DNA from 2 places in the Planococcus sp. 11815 genome. Region 1 is predicted to be linked to the other one. Evidence: riboswitches for the same ligand, from Rfam matches in the RefSeq annotation. Region 1 holds a riboswitch; the other holds the start of a gene.
The links. Region 1 has a riboswitch for cobalamin ahead of M1Q06_RS13485 (ABC transporter substrate-binding protein). Riboswitches for the same ligand answer to the same signal wherever they lie in the genome.
Positions count from the first base shown of each region.

Region 2: linked by a shared signal. The riboswitch ahead of M1Q06_RS04255 (hypothetical protein) and the one ahead of M1Q06_RS13485 (ABC transporter substrate-binding protein) in region 1 are both predicted to bind cobalamin.

Region 1 covers NZ_CP096991.1:2,677,641-2,685,417, reverse strand. The annotation lists gene M1Q06_RS13495 (DUF1934 domain-containing protein) at 119-529, shown strand; gene argS (arginine--tRNA ligase) at 526-2,187, shown strand; cobalamin riboswitch at 2,232-2,413, shown strand; gene M1Q06_RS13485 (ABC transporter substrate-binding protein) at 2,761-3,738, shown strand; gene M1Q06_RS13480 (FecCD family ABC transporter permease) at 3,731-4,723, shown strand; gene M1Q06_RS13475 (adenosylcobinamide amidohydrolase) at 4,724-6,184, shown strand; gene cbiB (adenosylcobinamide-phosphate synthase CbiB) at 6,181-7,134, shown strand; gene M1Q06_RS13465 (pyridoxal phosphate-dependent aminotransferase) at 7,121-7,777, shown strand, end outside.
Region 2 covers NZ_CP096991.1:837,559-845,335, forward strand. The annotation lists gene M1Q06_RS04240 (alpha-ketoacid dehydrogenase subunit beta) at 1-854, shown strand, start outside; gene M1Q06_RS04245 (biotin/lipoyl-containing protein) at 869-1,318, shown strand; gene M1Q06_RS04250 (ABC transporter substrate-binding protein) at 1,496-2,455, opposite strand; gene M1Q06_RS04255 (hypothetical protein) at 2,452-2,994, opposite strand; cobalamin riboswitch at 3,162-3,341, opposite strand; gene M1Q06_RS04260 (PF20097 family protein) at 3,533-3,781, shown strand; gene M1Q06_RS04265 (halocin C8 precursor-like protein) at 3,888-4,673, opposite strand; gene M1Q06_RS04270 (ferritin) at 5,032-5,529, shown strand; gene M1Q06_RS04275 (alpha/beta family hydrolase) at 5,593-6,351, opposite strand; gene M1Q06_RS04280 (metallophosphoesterase) at 6,953-7,756, shown strand.

The DNA.
Region 1 (7,777 bases):
TGGAAAGCCCTTTGTCATTTATAGAAGCATCGGAGGAGCTGGCTCGGATTAGATTGAAAAAACGGCGCCAATCGGGCTATAATGAAAAGGTTATTATTTATCGGAAAGGCGGATGCACATGAAGAAATCGGTGAAAATCAAATTGACGACGATCATCCGCCAGCCGGGTGCTGAAGATCAAGTGATGGAACTGCGTTCAGAAGGCGTTCTGACCGTGAAAAATGGACGCCGCTATCTGCAATACGATGAGCGGCAAGATGATCTCGATATCCGGACAACGGTCAAACTCGGTGAAACGGATGCGGTCGTGATGCGCAGCGGAGGTTTGCAGATGCGCCTGCCGTTTCTGTTGGATAAGGAACAGACCGGCAATTTGCGCCACGGGGAAGAATCGTTCATGCTCACGACCAAAGCACATGAACTCATCATGACGGAAAGCCGTTTCAAAGTGCGCTATGACTTAGCGCTCGGAAACGATTTTGCCGGCGAATACGAAATGGAAATACAGTTTATGGAGGGAACCAAATGAACGCAGTAGAACAAGTACAGCAAAACATTAAACAGGCGATCGCCGAAGCGGTCCAAAAAGCGGGACTTACAGAAGAACCGGTTCAGGTCCAATTGGAATCGCCGAGAGATAAAGCGAACGGCGATTACGCAACAAACGTGGCCATGCAATTGACGCGTCTTGCGAAAAAGCCGCCGCGCGCAATCGCAGAAGCCATCGTGGAAAACTTGGACACCCAGTCAGCGAATATCGAAAAAGTCGAAATCGCAGGCCCTGGCTTCATCAACATCATCATCAAAAAAGATTATTTGAACGATGTCATCAAAACTGTACTTGAGCAAGGCGAAGAGTATGGCCGCTCGAACTCCGGCAACAGCCAGCGCGTCCAAGTCGAGTTCGTCTCTGCGAACCCGACAGGCGATCTTCATCTGGGTCACGCACGCGGTTCCTCTGTTGGCGATTCGATGTGCAATATCCTGGACCTTGCCGGCTATGACGTGTCCCGTGAGTATTACATCAACGATGCGGGCAACCAGATCAATAATTTGGCTTTGTCGATTGAAGGGCGTTATTTCGAAGCGCTTGGCAAAGGTGAAAGTATGCCTGAAGATGGCTACCGCGGGCAAGACATTATCGATATCGCTGCGGCACTCGTTGAAGAGCACGGTGATAAATTCCTTCATATGACAGAACAAGAACGTTATAAAGCATTCCGTGAACACGGCTTGAAAGTGGAGCTTGCGAAATTGCAGAAAGACTTGGCCGATTTCCGCGTCCATTTCGATGTGTGGTATTCGGAAACTTCCCTTTACGAAAACGGCAAGATCGACGCGGCATTGAAAAAACTGCGCGACAATGGCCATATTTACGAAGAAGACGGCGCCACTTGGTTCCGCTCGACAACATTCGGCGATGACAAAGACCGTGTGCTTATCAAAAACGATGGCACCTACACCTATTTGACGCCGGATATCGCTTACCACGAAGACAAAATCCAGCGCGGCTTCGACAAGCTCATCAATATTTGGGGAGCTGACCACCATGGCTACATCCCACGCATGAAAGCAGCAATCGAAGCGCTTGGCTACGACCGCGATACGCTTGAAGTGAGCATCATCCAAATGGTGCAATTGTATAAAGACGGCGAGAAAATGAAAATGAGCAAACGTACCGGTAAAGCCGTGACGATGCGCGAATTGGTCGACTTGGTCGGCCTAGACGCGGTCCGTTATTTCTTTGCGATGCGCTCCGGCGATTCCCATATGGATTTCGACTTGGATTTGGCCGTTTCCCAGTCCAACGAAAACCCGGTTTATTATTCCCAGTACGCACATGCGCGCATCTGCTCGATCTTGCGCCAGGCAGCGGAGCAGAACTTCACCGCTTCGACTGAGCATCTGGAGCTGTTGACGGACGAAAAGGAAATCGAAGTATTGAAGAAAATCGGCGATTTCCCACAAGTCATCGCAGATGCTGCAAAACTCCGTGCGCCTCACCGCGTCACGACTTATATCCATGAACTGGCGTCGAACTTCCACAGTTTCTATAACGCCAATAAAGTATTGGATGCTAGCAATGAAGAATTGACGCGTTCGCGCCTTGCCCTGATCGAAGGGGTTAAGACGACACTCGCAAATGCCTTGAAGACAGTCGGCGTCCAAGCTCCTGAAAAAATGTAGAAGACAACTAGAGCTTTCGGTGTATAATGGAGTCATCAAATCAACTGAATAGCAATCATGAAGGTGCTTATGTCTAAGAACATGAGTTAAAAGGGAAGCCGGTGCAATTCCGGCGCGGTCCCGCCACTGTATGTGAGAGCAAACTGCAAGGCCACTAGGAGATCCCGGGAAGGCGCAGCAAGCGATGACCACAAGCCAGGAGACCTGCCTTCATGAACACCGAACCGAAAGCTTGCGAGGACAGGCCGGACGCGCTTGTTTTTTGCGAACCCGTCCTGTAAGTCCTCTGCATCCTTTATGCAGGGGACTTTTTTAATGAAATGTGGAAGCGGCTGTTCAGCTCCGACAGGTATAAGACAATCTGGCGAAGCGGCGCTTTTTGCCGCACAGCCAGAGTGGCTTATGACCCGAGGAGCTAGGCGCTGGAACTAGCCACCAAGAAAAGCGTAAGCGGCTGAATGGAGGCTAAGCTAAATGCGCGACGTCCTGTCGCAACGCTTAGCTGACTCACATCCTGTGAGCCCCCGAGCGAGCGCTTGGTAGGGAAAAAACAAAACACCAGGAGGAATAAGGATGAAAAATATATGGAAATTCGGGACGGCTGCAGGAATGGCCGCAATTGTACTGGCTGGATGCGGCGACGAAGCGGCACCTGTCGAAGATCAAGATGTAGAAACACCGGCTGAACCGCCGTCGGAAGTAGCGGAAGCGGAATTCCCGGTTACCTTAGTCGATGCAATGGGCGATGAAGTAGTCATCGAAGAAGAACCGGAATCATTTGTTTCGATGATTCCTTCTAATACAGAAATCGCCTATGAGCTTGGGCTGGGCGAAAAAATGGTCGGCGTTTCGGATTTCGACAATTATCCGGAAGAAGTAGCAGATCTAGAAAAAATCGGCGGCCAAGAATTCAATGTAGAGAAAATCATCAGCCTGCAGCCGGATGTCGTTTTGGCCCATGAATCAGGGCTTGGCATGGGAACTGAAGGATATCAGCAGCTGCGTGATGCCGGATTGAATGTCTTTGTCGTAGAAAACGCAGAAACATTTGATGAAGTATATGAAACGATTTCCGTCATAGGCCAAGTGTCAGGCGCAGTGGAAGCAGCAGACGGGTTAATCGAGGAAATGGAAGCGCAAGTCGCGGAAGTTGAAGAACTGGCGGCTGGTGTCGACGAATCCAAATCGGTCTTCGTAGAGATTGGCAGCGAACCGGAACTTTATACAGCCGGTACAGGTACGTTCATCCATGAAATGCTGACAATGATTCAAGCTGAAAATGTCGCAGGAGGCGAAGAAGGCTGGATCAGCATGGATCCGGAAGCAGTTGTTGCGGCAAACCCTGAAATCATCATCACCACAGAAGGCGGTTATATCGAAAATGCTGCTGAATTGATCAAAGAGCGCAGCGGTTATGCAGATGTGACGGCCGTGCAAGAAGATGCCATTTATGAATTGAACCCTGATACTGTCACGCGTCCAGGCCCGCGTTTGACGGAAGGCTTGATGACTTTGGCAGAAGTGATTTATCCGGAGACATTCAGTGAGTAAATCTGCACTCGCCTATGTAGTCTCCCTGATTTTATTGGGCGGGGCAGTAGTGCTCGGAGTGACGGTCGGGACGGTGCCAATTTCACCGGCGGTTATCTGGAACCCTTCATCGGACGAAGCAGCTGCGAATATTTTATGGAATATCCGCATGCCGCGTGTGGTGCTTGCGGGACTAGTCGGTGCGGCACTTGCGATTGCGGGCGCAGCTTTTCAAGGCTTGCTGAAAAACCCGCTCGCTGATCCATATACTTTGGGAGTGTCGTCCGGTGCCGCTGTCGGTGCCGTGATGACGCTTTTTTTCGGCATCTCCATTCCGTTTCTTGGCCTGTTCACCTTGCCGGTCATCAGCATGATCGGCGCTTTGATCACGATGCTCGCCGTCATGGGTTTTGCACGGCTTGTCGACCGGTCGATGAAGATGGAAACAGTTATTTTGACCGGCATCATCTTCAGTTCATTCCTGGGGTCGATCATGTCTTTGATGATTGCGTTGACCGGTGAAGAACTGCGGCAGATCATCGGCTGGCTGCTTGGCAGCGTGTCGATGCGCGGCTGGCCCTATGTCCAGATGGCGCTGCCGTTTGTGCTTGTCGGTTCATTCGTCTTATGGCTTTACCGCCGTGAATTAAACGCGATGCTATTCGGTGAAGAACGTGCACAACATTTGGGTGTAGACGTCAGGAAGAGCAAGATGGCGATTTTGATCGGCGGATCGGTCCTGACGGGATCAGCAGTTGCAGTATCTGGAACCATCGGCTTTGTTGGCTTGGTCGTCCCGCACATCACGCGCCTCGTATGGGGCTCTGACCACCGCCATGTCTTGCCGTTATCGTTTATCAACGGGGCTGCGCTTTTAATTGTTTGCGACTTGGTGGCGCGGACGATCATTTCACCGACCGAATTGCCGATTGGCGTTATTACTGCGTTTATCGGGGCGCCGGTCTTTGCATTCATCTTTTTCCGCCAGCGCAGAGGAGGGCTTTAAATGTTGCAAATTGAAAAGTTGTCAGGCGGCTATGGCGACAAGAAAATCGTCGACCGCATCTCATTCGGTGTCGAAAAAGGCCGCATGCTTGGCATACTCGGGCCGAATGGCAGCGGCAAATCTACCTTGATGAAATTGATCAGCGGCGTCTTGGAGCCGACAGCCGGCGTTGTCCGGATCGACGGTAAGCCTGTTGGCGATTTCCCAGCTAAGGAATTGGCCCGCAAGATGGCGGTTTTGCCGCAGCTGCATGCGCATGCTTTTTCACACACTGTCCGTGAAACGGTTTCTCTCGGCAGGTATCCGCATCAAAGCGGCTGGTTTTCGTCTTGGTCCGAAGAAGATGAAGCGGCAGTCCAGGAAGCGATGAAGCTCATGGACATCAGCCACTATGAATCGACATTACTTGAAGAGATGTCCGGAGGCGAACAGCAGCGCGTTTTCGTAGCGCAAGCCTTGGCGCAAAACGCGGCGGTCTTGCTCCTTGACGAGCCGACCAACCATCTCGATATCAACCACCAGAAAGAATTGTTGGATACCATCAAAAAACAGGCGATCGAAAAAGAATTGACGGTTATCTCCATCTTCCATGACATCAATTTGGCTTCCATGTATTGCGATGAACTTCTATTGATGGACGAAGGAAACATCGTCCGAATAGGAGAGCCCCACGAAGTTGTCAGGACGCATGATGTCGAATCTGTCTACCAGACGCGTGTCAGCAATCACCCCCATCCGGAGCTGCCGAAGCCGCAAATCACTTTATTGCCTGGCGTTCGCAGAAAGCCGGCGGGACAGCGAGTGAGAGCAGAAGATTTTCTCGTGACCCCGGAATTTGTCGCCTACCAAAGCCAGCTTCCACTGAAGACCGTTTCGTCTGCCGTCGTCAACGCGGGTTCTGGATGGTTCCGCAATTTCCTCAATCGACGCGTCGATGCCAGCTATAATATCGACAATAGTTTTGAGGAAATGGTCGATTATATCGAAGACAGCGGATTGAAAGCGACGGATACCGTAGCGATGATGACCGCTGTCCGCACTGAGCATGCCATTGTCCGTGAATACGCGGGGGATTTCGGCAGCATCGTCGTGGCGGTGACAGCGGGTGTCGGAAACGGCGTCGATGTATCGCAGGCCGTGGCGCGCGAACAGCGCGTCGGCACCATCAACACGTGGATCATGGTAAACGGCATTCTGTCGGATGAAGCTTTTATTCAAGCGATGATCACAGCGACTGAAGCTAAAACGAAAGCTTTGCAGCATGAAGAAGTCATCGATCCGCTAACCGGAACGATCGCGACGGGCACCTCAACCGATAGTTGCCTGGTCGCCGCTACGCAGCAAGGAGAAGCGCTGCCGTATGCAGGGCCGATTACTGAAGTAGGGAAACTCATCGGCACAGGTGTCTTCGAATGTACAGTTGAAGCGATCCACCTTTACCGCGAGGCGAAAAAAGCATGATCCACCATGTGTTGGCAATCGGCATCGGCCTATTGCTCGACCGCCTAATCGGGGATCCGCCGGCATGGCCCCATCCTGTTCGGTGGATCGGCACCTTAATTAATGGGTTAAAAAAACGGCTGAATGTACCACAGTATGCGTTTCGCAACGGTTTTGCCATGCTTTCGATTGTATTGGCGATTGTCGCAACGGCTACGGTCGCGATCGTTACTGTTGCCTATTCGCTCCATCCGGCGATCGGAGTTTTAGCTGAAGCGCTGTTGATCGCTTCCGGTTTGTCGCAGAAAAGCTTGAAACAGGCAGCGGAAGATGTTTACACGCCGCTCGTCCAAGGTGATTTTGCGCTTGCCCGCAACAAGCTGTCATGGATTGTCGGGCGCGACACAGAAACTTTGGGAGAAAGCGAGATCACCCGCGGCGTCGTCGAAACGGTTTCCGAAAATACAAGCGATGGCATTACCGCTCCGATGTTTTGGGCGCTATTGTTCGGCGCGCCTGGGTTATGGATCTACAAAGCGGTCAATACGTGCGATTCGATGGTCGGCTATAAAAATGAAGAATTCCATGATTTCGGTTTTGCTTCCGCGAAATTCGATGACGTATTGAATTATGTGCCGAGCCGTGTGACCGGCTTGTTGATCGTGTTATTCACCCGAAATGAAAGCGGCATGCCGTTGAAACAACGCCTGTCGATCTGGCTGCGCGATGCCAGGAAACATCCGAGCCCGAACAGCGGCTGGCTGGAAGCGGCAACGGCTGTGCAGCTGGGCATCGAACTTGGGGGCGTGAACTCCTATGGCGGCGTTCGGTCAATCCGCGCTAAAATGGGCGAACCATTGTTCAAACTCGAAGCAACACATATTAGAAGTGCAGTGAACCAAATGAATATTGCCGCAATCAGTTTTTTCGCACTGATTGCAATAGGGGGAATCCTGCTTGAAATTGCCTGAACACGGAGCCAATCCACATCGCCTCTATGAACAAGCGGGGCACAAGCAACCTTCGGATGTGATCGATTTCAGTGAAAACGTCCATCCGTTCGGGCCGCCCGTTTTTTTAAAAGAACAATGGGGAGAATTTTACAATTTGCTGTCTTCGTACCCAGACCCGGAAGCGGAACCTTTCCGTTCAGCGGCGGCCGAATACCACGGCGTCGAAAAAGAGCGGGTCGCTGCCGGAAACGGTGCTGCAGAAATCTTTACCTGGCTTGCAAAGCGTTACCGCGGCAAACGGGTGGCCTTGGTGGAACCAGCATTTTCTGAATACCGGAGCACTTTGGAATCTGAGAATATCCATATATTAGAAATTAGTTTGAAGCCTGAAAGTGCGTGGCAATTAGAAGTAGAAGATGTAAAAAGACAGTTAGCACAGTGCGATGCATTGTATATTTGCAACCCGCATAATCCGACCGGGCGCTTGCTGGGCTTGGCGAAACTCGAAGAAATCGCCGCGTTGTGCAAAGGAAAGTGTGAGCTGGTAATCGATGAAGCGTTTATTGATTTTATCGGGGAACATACATCGTTCATTCCGCTGCTGAAACGGTATCCGCATGTCATCATCGTCCGTTCGATGACCAAAATGTATGCGCTTGCG
Region 2 (7,777 bases), 1.5 Mb from region 1:
GCGTGCTTGATACGCCGATTTCCGAGACAGCGTTCATCGGAGCGGCAATCGGAACGGCGGCAGAAGGCATGCGGCCGATTGCGGAATTGATGTTCGTCGATTTCTTCGGCGTCTGCATGGACCAGATCTACAACCATATGGCGAAAATCCCGTACATGTCCGGCGGCAATGTGCGCTTGCCGATGGTGCTCATGACGGCGGTCGGCGGCGGCTATAGCGATGCTGCGCAGCACTCGCAAACTTTGTATGCGACGTTCGCGCATATGCCGGGGATGAAAGTGGTCGCGCCGAGTACACCGTATGACTTAAAAGGCATGATGACGTCCGCGATCCGTGACGACAATCCGGTTGTGTTCATGTTCCATAAATCGCTTCAAGGACTCGGCTGGATGGACCAGCTCGATTATGCGGTCGGCCATGTGCCGGAAGAATCGTATACCGTGCCGCTCGACAAGGCGAATGTCATGCGGGAAGGGAAAGACGTAACCATCGTCGGCATCCAGATGATGACGCATTATGCGATGGAAGCGGCAGAGCGACTCGCACAAGATGGCATCGAAGCGGAAGTCATCGACCTGCGATCCTTGGCGCCGATCGATAAAGACACGATCCTCAATTCAGTGAAGAAAACGCATCGGCTGGTCGTCGTCGATGAAGATTACCGTTCGTATGGCATGACTGCTGAAATCGCGGCGATCGTCTCAGAAGAAGCGCTTTATGAACTCGAAGCGCCGATCAAGCGATTGGCAATTCCGGATGTGCCGATTCCGTACAGCCATGTGCTCGAAGATTTCGTCTTGCCGGGACCGGATAAAATCGTCGAGACAGTCAAACAGATGATGGATGAAGCGTAAGAGGAGGCGATTGGATGCATGATGTGACTTTGCCGAAGCTGTCTGAAGATACCGATGAGAGCTTGATTGTCCTGTGGTTCGTGGACGAGGGAGATTACGTCAAAGAAGGCGCCGTGTTGTGTGAAGTGCAAACGGAAAAAGCGGTGTCAGAAATTCGTGCCGAAACGAGCGGAACGGTGAAGAAGATTCACGTGAAGCGCGGAGATTCCGCGAAAGCCGGCACATTGCTTGCAGTTATCGATCCGAAAGGACAAGCTGCCGAGAACACGGGGGCTTCTGAAAAAGTCCACCTCGAACAGGCGGAAGAAAACGAAGCGGCACAAGAGACCGCGAGCTTTACCCGCGTATCGCCGAGACTGCGCCATCTAGCCAAAGAACTGGGCGTTAAACTTGAAGATGTCAAAGGCACTGGGAAAGGCGGGTCGATCACCGAACAGGACATCCGTGATGAAGCAGGATTATGAATAGAAAAAGACGCAACCGGTTTGATCGGTTGCGTTTTTTTATTGATGAATAGATTATTCATTGCCTCTGAAATAGAGGGAGAGCAGCACTCGTGCCGTTATTACTCGGAAATTGATAAACACTGCCATAGCTTAAAACATGCCTGCTCTTATTGACTGAAGTACAAATGAATAGATCTATTCCATTAATTCAGGATACACCGTTTCCGCCACCAACTGCACCGCTTCGCCGATGCGCGGTCCAGGGCGGGAAGTGATGTCGGAATCGATGAAGTGCACTTCGTCGTTTTCGATTGCCTCTACGGCAGACCAGCTGTCGCGTGCTTCGATATCGCCGACCGCATCTTCGACGTAAGAAACGGTCGTCAAGATGACTTCGGGATCGCGGGTGATGACTTCTTCTTCGGAGATACTCGGCCATCCTTCAAGATCTTCAAAGGCATTGGTTACTTGGGCGTGGTCAAGGATTTCCTGCATGAACGTCGATTTGCCGGTTGTGTAGATTTCTGGAGACGGGCTGATTTCCACGTACACTTCTTTTTGCTCTTCGACCGCTGCAAGGCGTTCTTGGACATCTTCGATTTGCGTTTGGATGCCTTCGATCACTTCAGCGCCTTTTTCTTCCTTGGCAAGAACAGAGGCGATTTGTTCGATATCGCCGTATACTTCATCGAATGAAGTAGCCGATTCGATAACGAATACCGGAATGTCGGCATCTTCAAGTTGGGAAAGGGCAGGCGGTGCCTCGCCGGTTGAATAAGCCAAAACGACATCCGGGTCGAGCTGGATGATTTTCTCGGCATTGAATTCCACGGAATCACTGACGCGTTCGATGTCCTGTGCCGCTTCCGGGTAGTTGTCATAGTCGGTAACGCCGACCAATTGATCGCCGGAATCGAGTGCAAAGACGATCTCGGTGTTGCTCGGGATGAGCGACACGATCGTTTCAGGCGCTTGCTCGAATTCGAGTTCTTCGCCGCGGTCATCGGTGACCGTGTACGGTGCGTCGCTTGCAGTTTCAGTTGGCGTTTCTTCTGTTGTTTCGTCTGTTGCCGGTACTTCGGCAGTATCATCTTGGCAAGCACCGAGTGTTAAAGAGAGTGGAATGCTGAGTAAGAGAAATGATTTGATTTTCACGAGTGAGTCTCCTTTTTCTTCATGCGTTTTGTTGGATAGGATTTGCTGACGAATGGGATTTCATCGACGCCGTGCTGCTTATTGGCATACACGGCCATGACAAAAAAGACATTGGCGAGCAGGTTGGCATAGTCCATCAAATGCTCCGGCACTTCGCGCTCAAGCATCACATGGTGCAGGGCGCGGACGGACTTTTTCGCTTCGCTGCGGCAGACGTGAAGAATGCACGCAGCGTGGGTTCCTTGCGGCAGGACGAACTGGCCGATTTCCTCTTTCACTTCCGCCACGTAGCGGTCGTACAAGTCGCTGAGCTCGGCGAGGTCTTGTTCGGTAATCGCGATTTTCCCGCGCACCGAGCCGTTCAAGTGATAAACCATCGGCTGCAGGCAGCGCAAATCATCGATGATTTGCGGGACATCGTTGACCGCGATGGCTTCGCCGATCCGTGTCGTCAAGGAATCGGTGCGGATCTCGAAATCGACCGTCGAAGCGCTTTCCCGCATGAACGGGTAGCACAGGTAGCGCATGTCTTTTTTCATTTGTTCACCTCCTGGATAGAATCCGTAAATATCAGCAGACGTATCGCTTTCAAAAAGAGACAAAAAAAGCCACTCTCAACGAAGAGAGTGGCACGATTGCGAATATCCAGCACAAGGCTGTCCATAGGAAAAAGTTGCCGTAGATCCTCTTATCTTCCGAAGAGCAAAAATACGTTCAGAAAAAGGTAGGTCTCCTGGCTTGTGCATCGCTTTACTCTAAGGCCTTCCCGGGTCTCCCCAGTGGCATCTCTTATTTCATACGCACTTACAGTTGCGGAAACAGCTCCGGATTTTCACCGGATTCCCTGTTACGCTGACGAATCAGCACCTTTTCCCTGCATGATTATTTACTTAGTTTCAGTGTAGCACTTTTGATTTGGATTTAGGAGGGCTGGACGAAAATGTTTAGAGCATGAGTCGTTAGAATAGGGGGAAGGGGGAGGAAAGTTTTATCAGCTGGGCATATGCCTAATTTTTGAGGGTAATTGAACAATAGCAGGGAAATGAGTGTTATCGCAAAACTTTAAGGAGGGGAACTATGGAAAATCACAATGGCCTGACATGCCCATTTTGCCAATCGGAAATGAAAAAAGGATTTATCCAGAGTGGCACAAGACTCGCATGGGTGCCGAAAGTATCCAAACTGAGTGCTGAGCCGAGCCTGACTAAAGGTTCTGTGTTGTTATCGGAACAAAGCCGTTTTTCCATCAACCATGTCGATGCTTTTCTGTGTGAATCTTGCAAGAAAGTCATCATTGATTATGAAAGCAATGAACAAGAACAATAACATTTATTCTCTTGAGAAAAATGGCAAATTAGATTTTCTATCAAATAAAAAAGAGCAGCGACGTCGCTGCTCTTTTTTGCTTTGAATAAATGAAGTATTCAAGTCATTAATTGCAGATTTGATCAGTAGCGGCTGTGCAGCCAACACTTCCTACAAGCGCACATATCGCAGCAAGGCCAAGACCGCCAAGGCCTGTTGTGATTCCTAACGCGCCAGCAAGAGCGTAACACGCCACACCGCCGCCCGTTCCGCAAAGAGCACCTACTGCATATTCACAAAAAGAAGCATACGCAACAAACTCGTTGCCATTGTCACTGGCATTTTGACTAGCGCCTTTAATGTTCTTTTCTGCATTGGCCACAAAATCTTCATGGCTTACTTCTAAACCATCTTGATCCCAAAGGCCTCCTTCATTATCGACCGTTACGTTGTAAACTTCAGTTTGTTTTCCGTCTAGGTTGAAGACTGCCTGGATATTGATATTGTCGCCATCCATTTGTTTAGCAAAGAGGGCTTGGTCTGTGATGACATCACGGTTCGCTACATCATACGTGAATTGCACGTAAGCCAAGTTTTCGCTTTGTTTAGCAAGTTCATCGAAGATAAATTCGACATATGCGATATCGCCTTTAGGACCTGGGACTGTGTTGATGATGATGTTATCAGTGGAGATGGCATTGATTTTACTAATCTTTTTATAAACTTGGTATTCATCCGTTTTTTTCAAGGTATTTCTGATTTGATTAAATTCCTTTTGACTAACATTCGAGGTCCCTTTTTCAAACATTGGACCTTCAGCTTGAGCAGCGCCTACAGAACTGAATGCTGATGAAACCAAAAGAATGGCCACTGCTACTAACATGAAGACTTTCTCAAACGATTTTATCGACATAGTTAATCTGCCTCCTAATTTTTTCTCTTTTGTGATATAAGCATTAAAGAAACAACCAAAGCGAAAATAAACAGAAACAACACAATGCCTAATTCCAAATTCGTGTCAAACATGTGCCTCCCCTCCTTCTCAAATGTGTCTTTACTATAATTTCCAATTGTTTAACTTTTAAACATATTTTTAGAAAATTAAAAATATTTTTGAAAAATAATTAGCCATAAAGGATCCCGAGTGAGAACGTGCTTCCCTTTTCCTTGCCAACATTATTGATAAGGGGCAGCAAAAGCAGTATGTCATTTATTGATTAATAAACGCACATGCTATAATGACGCTAAACAAGATAGAGGAGGAGTTCAATATGCTACCAACAAATTTGACAGAGGCGTTAAACGCTCAATTCAATAACGAACTTCAGGCAGCACATGCGTACACAGCGATGGCCTCGTACTTTTCAGGAAAAGGGTATCATGGATTTGCCAACTTCTATTTGATCCAATCAAGAGAAGAACATGTGCACGCGATGAAATTCTATCAATATCTAGTGACGATGGATGAACAGCCCGTACTCCAGGCGTTAACAGAACCTAGAAATGAATATGCAAATGCCTTGGATGTCGTGGAAGCGTCACTTGCGCAGGAAAAGTCAGTGACGTCAAACATATATAAATTGGTAAGCTTGGCCGATGAACTGCAGGAACATGCTACGCTTTCATTTTTGGATTGGTTCATTGAAGAACAGATGGAAGAAGAAAAAATGTTCCGCGACATGATCATTCGCATAAAAGGCATCGAAGAAGGCGGCGAGTATTTCCTGAAAATGGACGATGAGTTTGCTGCAAGAAAACTGGAAGAATAATAGGGTAGAAAACAAACAGCACACGGCTTAGCGTGTGCTGTTTTTATATGGATTATAAAGTTTTCACGACTCACTCTGACTTGAGGAGTGATCATTTTCTAACCAATCCACAATTAACTCTACGATGATTTTTTGTTGTTCACTAACGGTGATCTGCGCTTCATTGTCGCCGGATTGACTCCCATATACGCCGAAATAAGCGTGGTTTCCGCCTGGAATTTCAATGAAATCCGTTGTTTCCGGCAAGTTCGGGCTGTTTTCCTTAATTTTTTCAGGCGTACTTAAGCCATCTTCTGAACCGCTGATGGATAAAACGGGTAAGTTGGATTCGCTTAAATAGTCATTGCTTGCTGCGTATGCCCCAAGCAATAGGAGTCCGCTTACGCGGTCTACTTGCTGATCGGCATACATAGCGGCTGCTGCGCCTCCCATGGAATGGCCCGAAACATACCACTCGATGCTGTCGTCACTTTTGATGATTTCATCCGCTTTTGAAACATCTAGAATTGATAAATTCAATCGGACTGAAGGTATGGCGACTGTGATATTTTGCTTTGATAATTCTTGTGCCAAATAGCCATATGCTTCAGGTTCGACTTTTGCACCGGGATAGAGGATCAACCCTTTTTCTGCATTTTCTGCCCTATAGATATACCACCCGTCCTCTGGTTCGATAACTTCCTCCATTTCGATTTGATCCGCATCTATCGCTTCAAATGTATCTTGAGCCCATATAAAAAAGATAGTGAAGCTCAGAATGACGAGTAAAGCTAGTGTGAAAAGCGAGATAAATAAGGTTTTTTTGTTTAGAATTTTTTTCATCACCGTTACCGAATTATTCCTAATCTCATCAAGTGGAAAGATATAGCCAATCCACTATTTAAAATTATAAATAATTTTCCTTTCTGGGTTTTGGAAATTATTAACTTAAGATATATAAAACTAACACTTGTATGAGGACTTAATTCTGAAAAAGAAATGTATATTTTCTTTTTACAATACGTCATATCAGACATATTAGGCTATGACTATGTTAATCGACGATAATTACTGTGGTCAAGGCAATAACCCTCATACTGAAGCAGGAAAAAAGAGGGGTTTCATCAGGCTGATTCTGTTTGGATTACCGAAAGCGCTCTAAAGCAGATATTGCAGTAGAGCTGTGCCGGCCGCTTTAATCATGCCACTCCATCTATCTCCCATCTTTGAAGGCGGTTTTGCTGGCGGCAGTTCATTGTGATGCGGAATATAAATTCAGATTCTCTTTACGTACAAGTTTCTCCCACTTTTCATCCGCCAAGACAAGTCGCTTCAAGACAAACGAGTTTAGTTAAAGTGCAAGACAGGAAAACTATCACTGTATAAATAAAGTGAATAATCAATCAATAATGCGCTTAATCAATCGGTTGAAGGGGGAAGGACATTGAAAATCGCCATCTTATCTGATATTCACGAAGGGCTCAATCACAAAAAGACTGGAGCTGATATTGTAGGGTTGCTGAAAGAGTCGCTGGCACAGCATACGCCGGATGTCTTTATCATCAGCGGCGATATGACAGCGGGACCGGAAAAAAGCTTGGCACTACTGAAGCAACTGCAAAATGAATTGCCGGATCTTCAAATTTTATTTGTCCATGGCAACCATGATCTTTACCACGAGGATTCTACTAATGCGTATGAAAAACTGCTGGAGTTCAAGGGCAATCTGGGAAATGGCCCGGTTTCCTTGAATGAGGAATGGGTCGTGATCGGCGATGGCGGATGGTACGATTATACATTCGGAATAGAAGGGTTTACAGAGCAGGAGTTTTCAGCAGGCCGTTTCAATGATTTTACCTGGCCAGACAAAGCCTATGCACATTGGCCAGAGGATGATGTAACAGTAACCAATAAGTACTTGACGAAACTGGAGAGCTGGCTGTCGCATCATCAAGAAAAGAACATCATCCTGGTCAGCCATTTTGTGCCGTTTGCCCATTTTGTCCAAGTGAAAAAAGACCCTTCCTGGGATTTTTTCAATGCGATGATGGGAAGCAAAGAAATCGGGAAACTGGCTGAAAAGTATGGTGTCAAAAAAATGATTTTTGGTCATATCCACACCCGCTATCATGAAGAATTCAAAGGCATCGACTGCATCTGCAATCCGCTTGGTTATTATCCGCATGAATGGCGCAGCAATTCGGCACAGGAAGAAATCAATTCGGCGTTGAAAATCATCGAAATCTGATGGATTGCCTATTTAAGTTTA